2 regions of the Paraburkholderia sabiae genome follow, and region 1 is predicted to be linked to the other one. Evidence: predicted binding sites of a transcription regulator. Region 1 holds the regulator's gene; the other holds the start of a gene.
The links. The regulator FliA, encoded in region 1, starts transcription of late flagellar genes. The targets are predictions, from matches to a motif close to CTAAAGTTTNNNNNNNNNNNGCCGNTA.

Region 1 (4,538 bases):
GTTCGCGCGCTGTCCGGACGCTGTCGGCGATGGCGCTGGTCGGCGCATGCGCCGCCGCATCCGTCGCGCATGCACAGGAAAGCGGTTCGTCGAATGGCGGACCGATCGTGATCGCCGGCCCCGGCGAGAAGAATCCCGCCGATCTGCAGGCGATGGCCGAGCGCATCAATGCGCCGGCGCCTGCTGCCGCGCCGCGCGCGAGTGTTCCGAATGCGCCGACCGTTGCGCCCGCAACGCTTGCCGCGAATCCGCGCGGCGATGCGGACCGCTTCGCGCAAGCCGCGCATGCCGATGGCGCGATTGTGATTCCGGGCGCGGGCGACGCGACGGCGCAGAAGGCTGCGCCCGTTGCCGCCGCTAATATGAATACGAGTGCGCCAGGCATGATGCGCGTGAGCCTGCAACCGGCCGCGCGTCAGGTGATGCCCGTGATGGTCGCGCCGGCTCCGGCCGCCGCGCGTCAGGCAGCAGCCGTTCAGCCGATCGCCGTCAATCCGCCCGCTGGCAATGCCGCTGCCGCGCAACTGCGCAACGCTACCGCACGCAATGGCGTGGCTGCGGCAACGCCTGCCGCTGCACCGGCTCCCGCGCAGCCGTCCGCACAAGCTGCGGCTCAACCCGCCGCGCCCGTACCCGCAGGACAGCAGGACGGCGAAGCGATCCGCCGCGCGGCGCTTGCCTATTTGCAGCAGCAGTCGGCGGGCTTGCCGGGCAAGGTCGACATCACCGTCGCGACGGTGTTTCCGCGCGGTCTCGCCGCGTGCACGACGCTCGAGCCGTTCCTGCCGACGGGCGCGCGCGTCTGGGGCCGCACGACGGTCGGCGTGCGCTGCGCGGGCGAGCGTCCGTGGACGCTGTATCTGCAGGCCAAGGTTTCGATTCACGCGACATATTTCCTCGCCGCGCGCGCGATTGCGCCGGGCGAGCTGCTGTCCGCCGCCGATCTCATCGCGCGCGACGGCGATCTGACGCTGCTGCCGCAAGCCGTGATCACCGATCCGGCGCAGGCGGTCGGCTCGGTCGCGTTGATGCGCGTGTCGGCGGGCTTGCCGCTGCGCCGCGACATGTTGAAGAGCGCCGAGGCCGTATCGATCGGCCAGAGCGTGAAAGTGGTTGCGCTGGGTCCGGGCTTCGCGATTTCGGCGGAAGGCAGCGCGATGAACAACGCGGCGCCGGGTCAGCCGGTGCGGGTGAAGACGGCGAACGGACAGATCATCCAGGGCATCGTGAAGGACGCCGGGACGGTCGAAATCCAGCTCTGACGCGGAGTTTCCAGCCGTTACAAGTTGAAAAACGTGTCGGATCGGTTGAGCTAAAGTTCGATGGGTGAATGCCGTTATTACATTCAAATCGCACAGGAAGCCAATCGTGAAAGTTGATTCCACTAACCATTCCGGCCTGCAGACGTTGAAAGACGGGCTGCAGCGCCCGCAGCAAAGTGACGCCGCCACGACGGGCGGCGCAGGCACGGCAACGTCGACGGGCGCGAGCACGTCGGGCGCCGCGAATGTCAATCTGTCGGGGCTGTCGTCGCAGTTGCACAGCCTCGCTAGCGCCGGTTCGTCGGATATCGATACGGCGCATGTCGAGTCGATCAAGCAGGCGATCAAGGACGGTACGTTGACGATCGACTCCGGCAAGATCGCCGATGGCGTGCTGGCAACGGCGCGCGACCTGCTGCAAAAGAAGAGCCAGTCCGGCAACTGATGACGCACCGATGAGCGGTGCGCAGGGTGCCGGGCGGTATTTGTGACAAATCCGGTTTGCGGTCGACGCAATCCGGTGCCTAGCGAGTTGCTTTGTGATGAAAGACGCCCTGCTTGCCACCGTCATCGACGAATATTCCGCTGTGGAGCTGTTTGCCTCCGTCCTCGCAGCCGAGGAGCGAGCACTGACCACGGTGCACCCCATCGACACGCTGCCGCCCATCGTCGAAAAGAAGATGGAGCTGGTGGACAAACTCTCCACGCTTGAAAAGGTGCGCGACACGCAGCTGGCGCAGCTTGGCTATCCTGCCGGATGGAAGGGCATGGAACTGGCCGTCGCCAACGATTCGCGTCTTGCGACGCAGTGGTCCTTGTTGCAGAAGGCTGTTGAGCGCGCCAAGCGGTTCAATACCACGAACGGTGCGCTGATTCGTACTCGGATGGAGTACAACCGGCGGGCGCTTGCTGCTCTTAATGTGGCCGTTGGGCCGGAGCGTGGTGCGCTTTATGGGCCCGATGGGCGGGTTCCTGCTTTTGGGGTTTGATTTTTAAGGGGCTTCGCCCCTTTGGATCCCCTTCTGTTCTCTACCGGACCGGTGCCTTTTGGTGCCGGTTTTGTTTTTTGGGTTTTCGGTTTTTGGTTTTTGCCTTTGCTTTTGCTGGCATCCGCGTTGACGTATCGGTTTGCTAGCGTTGCCCCTGTGCGGGGCGGCACCTACTTTTCTTTGCAGCGGCAAAGAAAAGTAGGCAAAAGAAAGCCGCTTTGAACCTCCAGTGCCTGCCAGGATAACGCTGCCGCGTGCCGCGGTTGAGCTATTGCGTAGCGACGCCAACACCCCGTAGAAAGCCCGCAGTCAACCGCGCACGGCGCGAAAACCCACACACAGTCTGGAGCACATACCGCCGCCATTGGACCGACGGCAGACGGACAAAAACAAGCCGACCGAATGTGCTCCAAGTGGATGTCATCTTTCCTGCCGCGCGCGCCCGACTGCGGGCTTTCTACGGAGTGTTGGCGTCGCTGCGCGACAGCTCAACTGCGGCATGGCCCAGCGCGAACCTGGCAGGCACCGGAGGTGTGAAGCCGCTTTCTTTGGTTACTTTCTTTGCGGCGGCAAAGAAAGTAACTGCCGCCCCGCACAGGGGCAACGCTAATAAACCAAAACGATAGAGCGGATGCCAGCGAAGGCGAAAGCGAAAGCAAAAGCAAAGGCAAAGGCAAAGGCAAAGGCACAAAAACAAAAAGAGCCGACCTAAAAAAAGATCAGCTCTTTCGAAGAAAAGAAGCAACAGCGAACGACCCGAGAAAGCCGCCCGCCGGGCAAAGAAAAAACCTTAGCTAGTCTCAGCCGAAGCCCAGGCCTGCTCGCGCAAGCGAGTCCTCAACCGAGCAACAGCCTGCGAATGCAACTGACAAACGCGAGACTCGCTCACTTCCATCACAGCTCCAATCTCACGCAGATTCAACCCGCGCTCATAGTAAAGCGACATGAGGAGCTTCTCCCGCTCGGGCAACCGGTCGATCGCCTCGACCAGCGCACCGCGCAGCGACTCATCCAGCAACGCCGACAGCGGATCCGAATGATCGACGCAATAACGGTCGAGGAACGGCTCGTCATCCGCCGAACGATCGAAGTCTTCGTAGTAAATCAGCTGGCTGCCGTGCAGATCCTGCAGCATCGACTGATACTCGTCGAGCGGCATCTTCAGATGCTCGGCAATCTCCGTCTCGCTCGCCGAACGGCCCAGCGACTGCTCGACCTGATGCACGGCGCTTTCGACCTCGCGCGACGTGCGGCGCAAGCTACGCGGCAGCCAGTCGTTGCTGCGCAGCTCGTCGAGCATCGCGCCGCGAATCCGCTGGCTCGCGTACGTCTCGAACTGCGCGCCCTGGTCTTCCTTGTAACGGCTCGCCGCGTCGAGCAGGCCAATCATGCCGGCCTGAATCAGATCGTCGAGATCGACGCTCGCCGGCATCTTGGCGACGAGCTGCAAACCGAGACGGCGCACCAGCGGTGCGTATTTCGTCAAAACGTCGGCTTGCGAAATTTTTCCTTGAGCGTTGTACATCGTGCTCCCCTTATCCTTGCCCTCAGGCGTGCTGCGCAGACGGTTGATCGGCGAATTGCGCCGTAGTTACGGTCGTCCGCGGCACGCCATGCGTCCGTGACGAAATCGCTGGCCGCATCGGCCAGTACTGCAGTTCGGCTGCGATATGACGGAAATCGCGCGCAGCAGGTGCCGATGGGAAAGCATCGACGACACAACGCGACAAATCCGTGGCTCGCGCCATCAAAGGATCGGCTGCAACGCAGCCGGCATCTTCCAGCGACACAGCGAGATAACGCCCCGCCACGCCCGCCAGATTTTCAAAAGCGGTGTGCGCATCGGCCACGCTCTGCACGTGGTTCACGAGCACACGAAACTGCGCAATCGCATGCGCGAAGTGCAAACGCTTCATGCACGCATACGCATCGGTGATCGCCTGCGCCGCGACGCGCGTCACGACCATCACGTCGTGGGACTGCATCGCCAGCGCGGACAGCGAGCCTTCGCGATCCACCTGCGCGTCGATCAGCACGACATCGGCCGGCCCGCTCAGCACCACGCCCATCTGTTCCGGCGTGCAGCTTTCGCGATTGCCGCGCGATGCTGCGAGCACCGCGAAGCCCAGCGCGTGACGGCCAGCCGCCTGATCGAGCGTCATCTCGCCGCGCATCACCGCGGCGAAATTGCCTGCGCCGCGCACGCCGCCCAGCATCGCGCTCACCGAGCGCTCGCCGAGCGACTCGTCGATCACGAGTACGTCCTTGCCCTGCTCCGCGAGCGCGG
Region 2 (4,538 bases), on a different replicon from region 1:
ATCGTCGCTTCGGAGATCGTGCCGATCAGCGTGTGAAGCGTGAAGTCCAGGTCTTCGGGCGCGATGTTGAATTGCACGCAGGTCTTGTTGCGCAACAGCTGCGCGTGCGAGATGTAGACGCCGAGCGGGGAATGGAAGAGCGTCGCGAGATGGGTGCGGCGGGTGGCAGGCGAGGTGTCTGCGAGAAAGACTTCGAGTTGGACGCGGCGAGCGCGCAGAGGAATGACGTTGGAGAGGACTTGCGCAGCGGGGACGTCAGGGACGACGTCTCGATGCGCGAGAGGTTGTGCAGAGCCCATGCTTTGATTGCCATGCGAGGCGGTTGTCGAGATGAAGCTAGCGTAGTGCGATTCGTATAAAGGTGGTGTAAAAAACGCGCGGTTTCAGCATACAGGCGGTATTTCGTTCGCGATTTTTTATCGACTACCGGAAAGCGCATTCATGCTGAATAACGTCGATTTACCGCGCATTAACGTTACGCATAAAATCGGCAATGCTTTCTTATTTAAATTTAATTCCGTTTTATCGCGGCCTTCGATAAAAACAAATGGTCGCCCGGAGGGTCTCTTCATACAATTAATTTGAATGCGCCCGCCTACGCAGGCCGGCGCGGCGATAGGAGAAACAAAATCGCATTCCGGCAAATACGCGGAATGCATAGGGACTTCGGAGCTAAACATGGACCGTAGCAGCGAAGTGATCGAACAAATCCGCGAAATCAATCTGTCGTACATCATGCTTGCGCAACGAATGCTCCGCGAAGACAAGGCGGTCGGCATGTTCCGCCTGGGGCTGTCGTCGCAGGTGGCCGAGATTCTCTCCGGGCTGTCGCTCGCGCAGATCGTCAAGCTGGCCAGTTCCGAGCAGCTTCTGTGCTCTTTCCGTTTCAACGACCACGCGATCCTGGCGGCCTTGACGCACACCTCGAAGCACGCGGAAGTGGCCGCCACACATGCCGCTCTCCTGCTGGCCGGTCAGCCAGCGACGCAATTCGGTTGAACAGGGGCCTCCCATGTCGAAGAAAAGCCTCAGCGAAGACGCACAGGAAGTGTTCCGCGCGATTGCCCTGATCGAACTGGGCGCGCGCATGCAGGTGCTCGAAAGCGAACTGACGCTTTCACGCGACCGCATGATCCGTCTTTATCGCGAAGTGAAAGGCGTCTCGCCGCCCAAGGGCATGCTGCCGTTCTCAGCCGACTGGTACACGACGTGGCTCGCGAACATTCACGCTTCGCTGTTCTACAACACGTACCGTTTTCTGAGGGACGAAGCGCATTGCTCGCATCTGGACGCGCTGACGAAGGGCTACCGGCTGTATCTCGAACATTGTCATCACAACAAGACGGAAGCCGTGCTCGATCTGACGCGTGCGTGGACGCTGGTGCGCTTCTTCGACGCCGACATATTGCAACTGACCCCTTGTTGTCGGTGCAGCGGCAAATTCATCGGCCACAAGCACGACTTGCAGCACAACGTCGTGTGCGATGCGTGTCAGCCGCCGTCGCGCGCCGGCAAGACGAAGAAGGCCGCGGCCGCGAAACGCGACGCGCAGCCGCAGATCGTCGAGGTGCGCCATGCTGCCAACGACGTCGAAGAATCGATCGAGATCGTCGCAGCCGTCGAGAGCATCGCGCCCGGCGTTTTCGCAGAAGCGGTGCTGGCAGCCTGACCGTCGATCACGTCGCTTTTTGTGCGTTGAGGGCCGCTGTGTGCGGTTCCTCACACTTTGTTTCAAATTGTTGCATCTTGCTGAGAGGCCCGCCCAGCAAGGATCTGAAGGCTGCGGCGGGAGCGGGGACCGATCGCAGCCCCTGCTTCATGGTGAAGATTTCAAACCGAAGACCGTTAAAGGACTCAACAGTCGAGGAACACACACCATGAAGATCGATTCCAGCAATAGCACGTCCGCGATTCTCCGGCCCGCAACGGTCCGCGCCACCAACGACGCCGAATCCCAGGCGACAGCCGGCGCGGTGGAAAAAGTCAGCGCCGGCAACGCGAGCAGTTCGACGGTGAGCCTGTCGATGCTGCACGCGTCGGATAGCGCCGACATCGATACCGCGAAAGTCGAATCGATCAAGGCAGCGCTTCGTGACGGCAGCTACAGCATCGACTCGGGCAAGATCGCCGACGGTATGCTCAGCAACGCGCGCGACCTGCTGCAAACGCGAGTCGCTTGATCCGCGGTTGAAGGCGGCGACATGTGCCACCGCCGCGTCCCGCTTCAGAACCGGTGACGAAGCCCCAACGTCACAGACGTGCTGTCGTCATGGCCCGCATACGGGTCGTTGAACGCGCTGCTCACCGTGCTGTACGCGCCGACAAGATAGACATCGGTGCGCTTCGACAGCAGATAATCGCCCGTCAGGAACGCCGACAGCTTGTTGCCGCCTTCGCCATTCGCATTGACGTGTCGGGCGAGATCGTAAATGGCGGCAGCCTTGAATTGCACAGCGGGCGTCGCCTGCCACGTCGTGCCTAACTGGAACACGTGATCGGTACGCGCCTGAGTGCTGCTGCCGATATTGGTGTTGCCGGGGTTCGTGTACAGCTGCGCATAGGTGCCGTACGTCGGCGAGAAGTCCTGTCCGCTCGTCGGCGTAAAACGGCCATCGCGCCGCGTGTACAGGTAATAGGCGTTCACGGTCACAGGACCGATCACATAGAACGCGCCCGTGCCGAGGTTCGACTGCTTGTTCCCCGCGATATCCCTCGCTTGTTGCGCGGTGAAGCCCGCGGAAAATATGTCGCCCTGATAGTTCACGCCAACCGAATACGTCGAGCCGTCCGTCACGCTGCCCGCCTGTCCGCCGAACGAATACGCTGCCGCGAACTTCCACTTGTTCACGTTCAACGTGTACTTCGCGGTGTTGTCGAGCCGCGAGCCCGCATACTGCTGAACCCAGACATCGGAGGCCGCCGAGTTGGCCCAGCCGATCGTGTCATAAGGCAACAGCGTTTCGAACGGCAAGCTGTACTGCCGACCGAGCGTCACCTGTCCGTAGTTCCCCTTGATACCGACATACGCCTGCCGTCCGAACAAACGGCTGCCTTGCAGTGAAACGCCCGTCGTCGGATTGAAGCCCGACTCGATGCGGAAGATCGCCGACGTGCCGCCGCCCAGGTCTTCCGTTCCGAACACACCCCAGCGTGAGCCGTTAAAAAACCCCGGGCCGAGCGCAACCGAACTTCCGCTCGACGTCGCGCGTCCATTCGCGGCCGTCGATCCGACCTGATGCGTTTGCCAGGACAGGGCGGTGTCGATCAGGCCGTAAAGCGTCACGCTGCTTTGCGCGTGAGCCGCACAGGAAAAGAGGAGTGCAGCCGCAGGCACGCACACGTATTTCATCGTTCGAGTCTCCTTTGTTGTGATTAGACATCCGAAATAATTACCGAACGCAGAAACGGCGCTCAATAGTGAAAGCCTGGATTCGTTACGGGAAAATCAGCCGGTCAGGCGACCGACGGCAGTCCGGTATTCGTCGACGATGCGCGCCACCACGTCCGCCGCAGCAGGCAGATCGTCGATGAGACCGGCCGATTGCCCCAGCTCGACCTTGCCGCGCTCGATGTCGCCGTCGAGCGCGGCCTGCTTGAGCGTGCTGCTCATGAAGAGCGCGTTGTAGGCGACGTCGTCGGGTTCGTGCGCGTCGGCGTGAAGCACGTCGTCGGCGAAGCGGTTCTTCGTCATGCGCACGGGCAGCTTGCGTACGCCGACGAGCACCGTGCCGTCGATCTCCGTTTGCAACACCGCGCGCTTGTAGTTGTCGTGGACGCCCGCTTCGCGCGTGGCGATGAAGCGCGTACCGAGTTGCACCGCGTCGGCGCCGAGCGCGAGCAGGGCGGCGACGCCGAAGCCGTCGGCGACACCGCCGCCCGCTGCGATCGGCATCGAAGGAAACGCCTGCACCGCGCGGCGCACGGCGACCAGCGTGCTCACGCCGTTGGCAGGCGGATGCCCGCCCGCTTCCGCGCCCACGACGACGAGCGCATCGACTCCGGCCGCCGCCGCCTTGCCCGCATGTTCGAGCGTGGAAACCACATGGATCCAGCGCGTGCCGATGCCCTGAAAGCGCGCGAGATGCGCTTTCGGTCCGCCTTGCGACGCGAAGATGACGGGCACGCGCTCTTCCTCGATCACGTCGAGAAAGCGTTCGGCTTCAGGGCGATAGAGCGGCAGATTCACGCCGAACGGTTTGCCGTTCACCGCCGCCTTGACCTCGCGCACGGCATCGCGGAACGCGTCGAGATACATCGGGCCCGCAGCGATCACGCCGAGGCCGCCTGCATTGCTGACGGCGGCGGGCAGCGCCGCGTTGGACGACGCCCAGCTCATCCCGGCCTGAATGATTGGATACTCGATATTCAGCATCCGGGTGAGTCGAGTCGACATCATCGTCATTGTCTTTCCTGCCTGTTCCTGTGTGGCGCGCGTGAAGCGCAGAGGGTTCGTTGTATTCGAGCGATTCAGCTGGTCTTGTCGACCGCGAGCAGGCGTGCCGGAATGCCGATCAGCAATCCGATGCCGCCCAGCAGAA

Region 2: flgM (flagellar biosynthesis anti-sigma factor FlgM) is a predicted target of FliA. The motif match lies at 1,822-1,848, and genes of this name have one in related genera.

Annotation. Positions count from the first base shown of each region.
Region 1 is NZ_CP125295.1:6,411,477-6,416,014, forward strand. It holds gene flgA (flagellar basal body P-ring formation chaperone FlgA) at 1-1,262, shown strand, start outside; gene flgM (flagellar biosynthesis anti-sigma factor FlgM) at 1,369-1,707, shown strand; gene QEN71_RS28935 (flagella synthesis protein FlgN) at 1,805-2,251, shown strand; gene QEN71_RS28940 (RNA polymerase sigma factor FliA) at 3,042-3,776, opposite strand; gene QEN71_RS28945 (MinD/ParA family ATP-binding protein) at 3,799-4,538, opposite strand, start outside.
Region 2 is NZ_CP125296.1:183,893-188,430, forward strand. It holds gene QEN71_RS30500 (hypothetical protein) at 1-299, opposite strand, end outside; gene flhD (flagellar transcriptional regulator FlhD) at 679-999, shown strand; gene flhC (flagellar transcriptional regulator FlhC) at 1,013-1,669, shown strand; gene flgM (flagellar biosynthesis anti-sigma factor FlgM) at 1,878-2,180, shown strand; gene QEN71_RS30520 (porin) at 2,225-3,349, opposite strand; gene QEN71_RS30525 (NAD(P)H-dependent flavin oxidoreductase) at 3,446-4,396, opposite strand; gene QEN71_RS30530 (MFS transporter) at 4,468-4,538, opposite strand, start outside.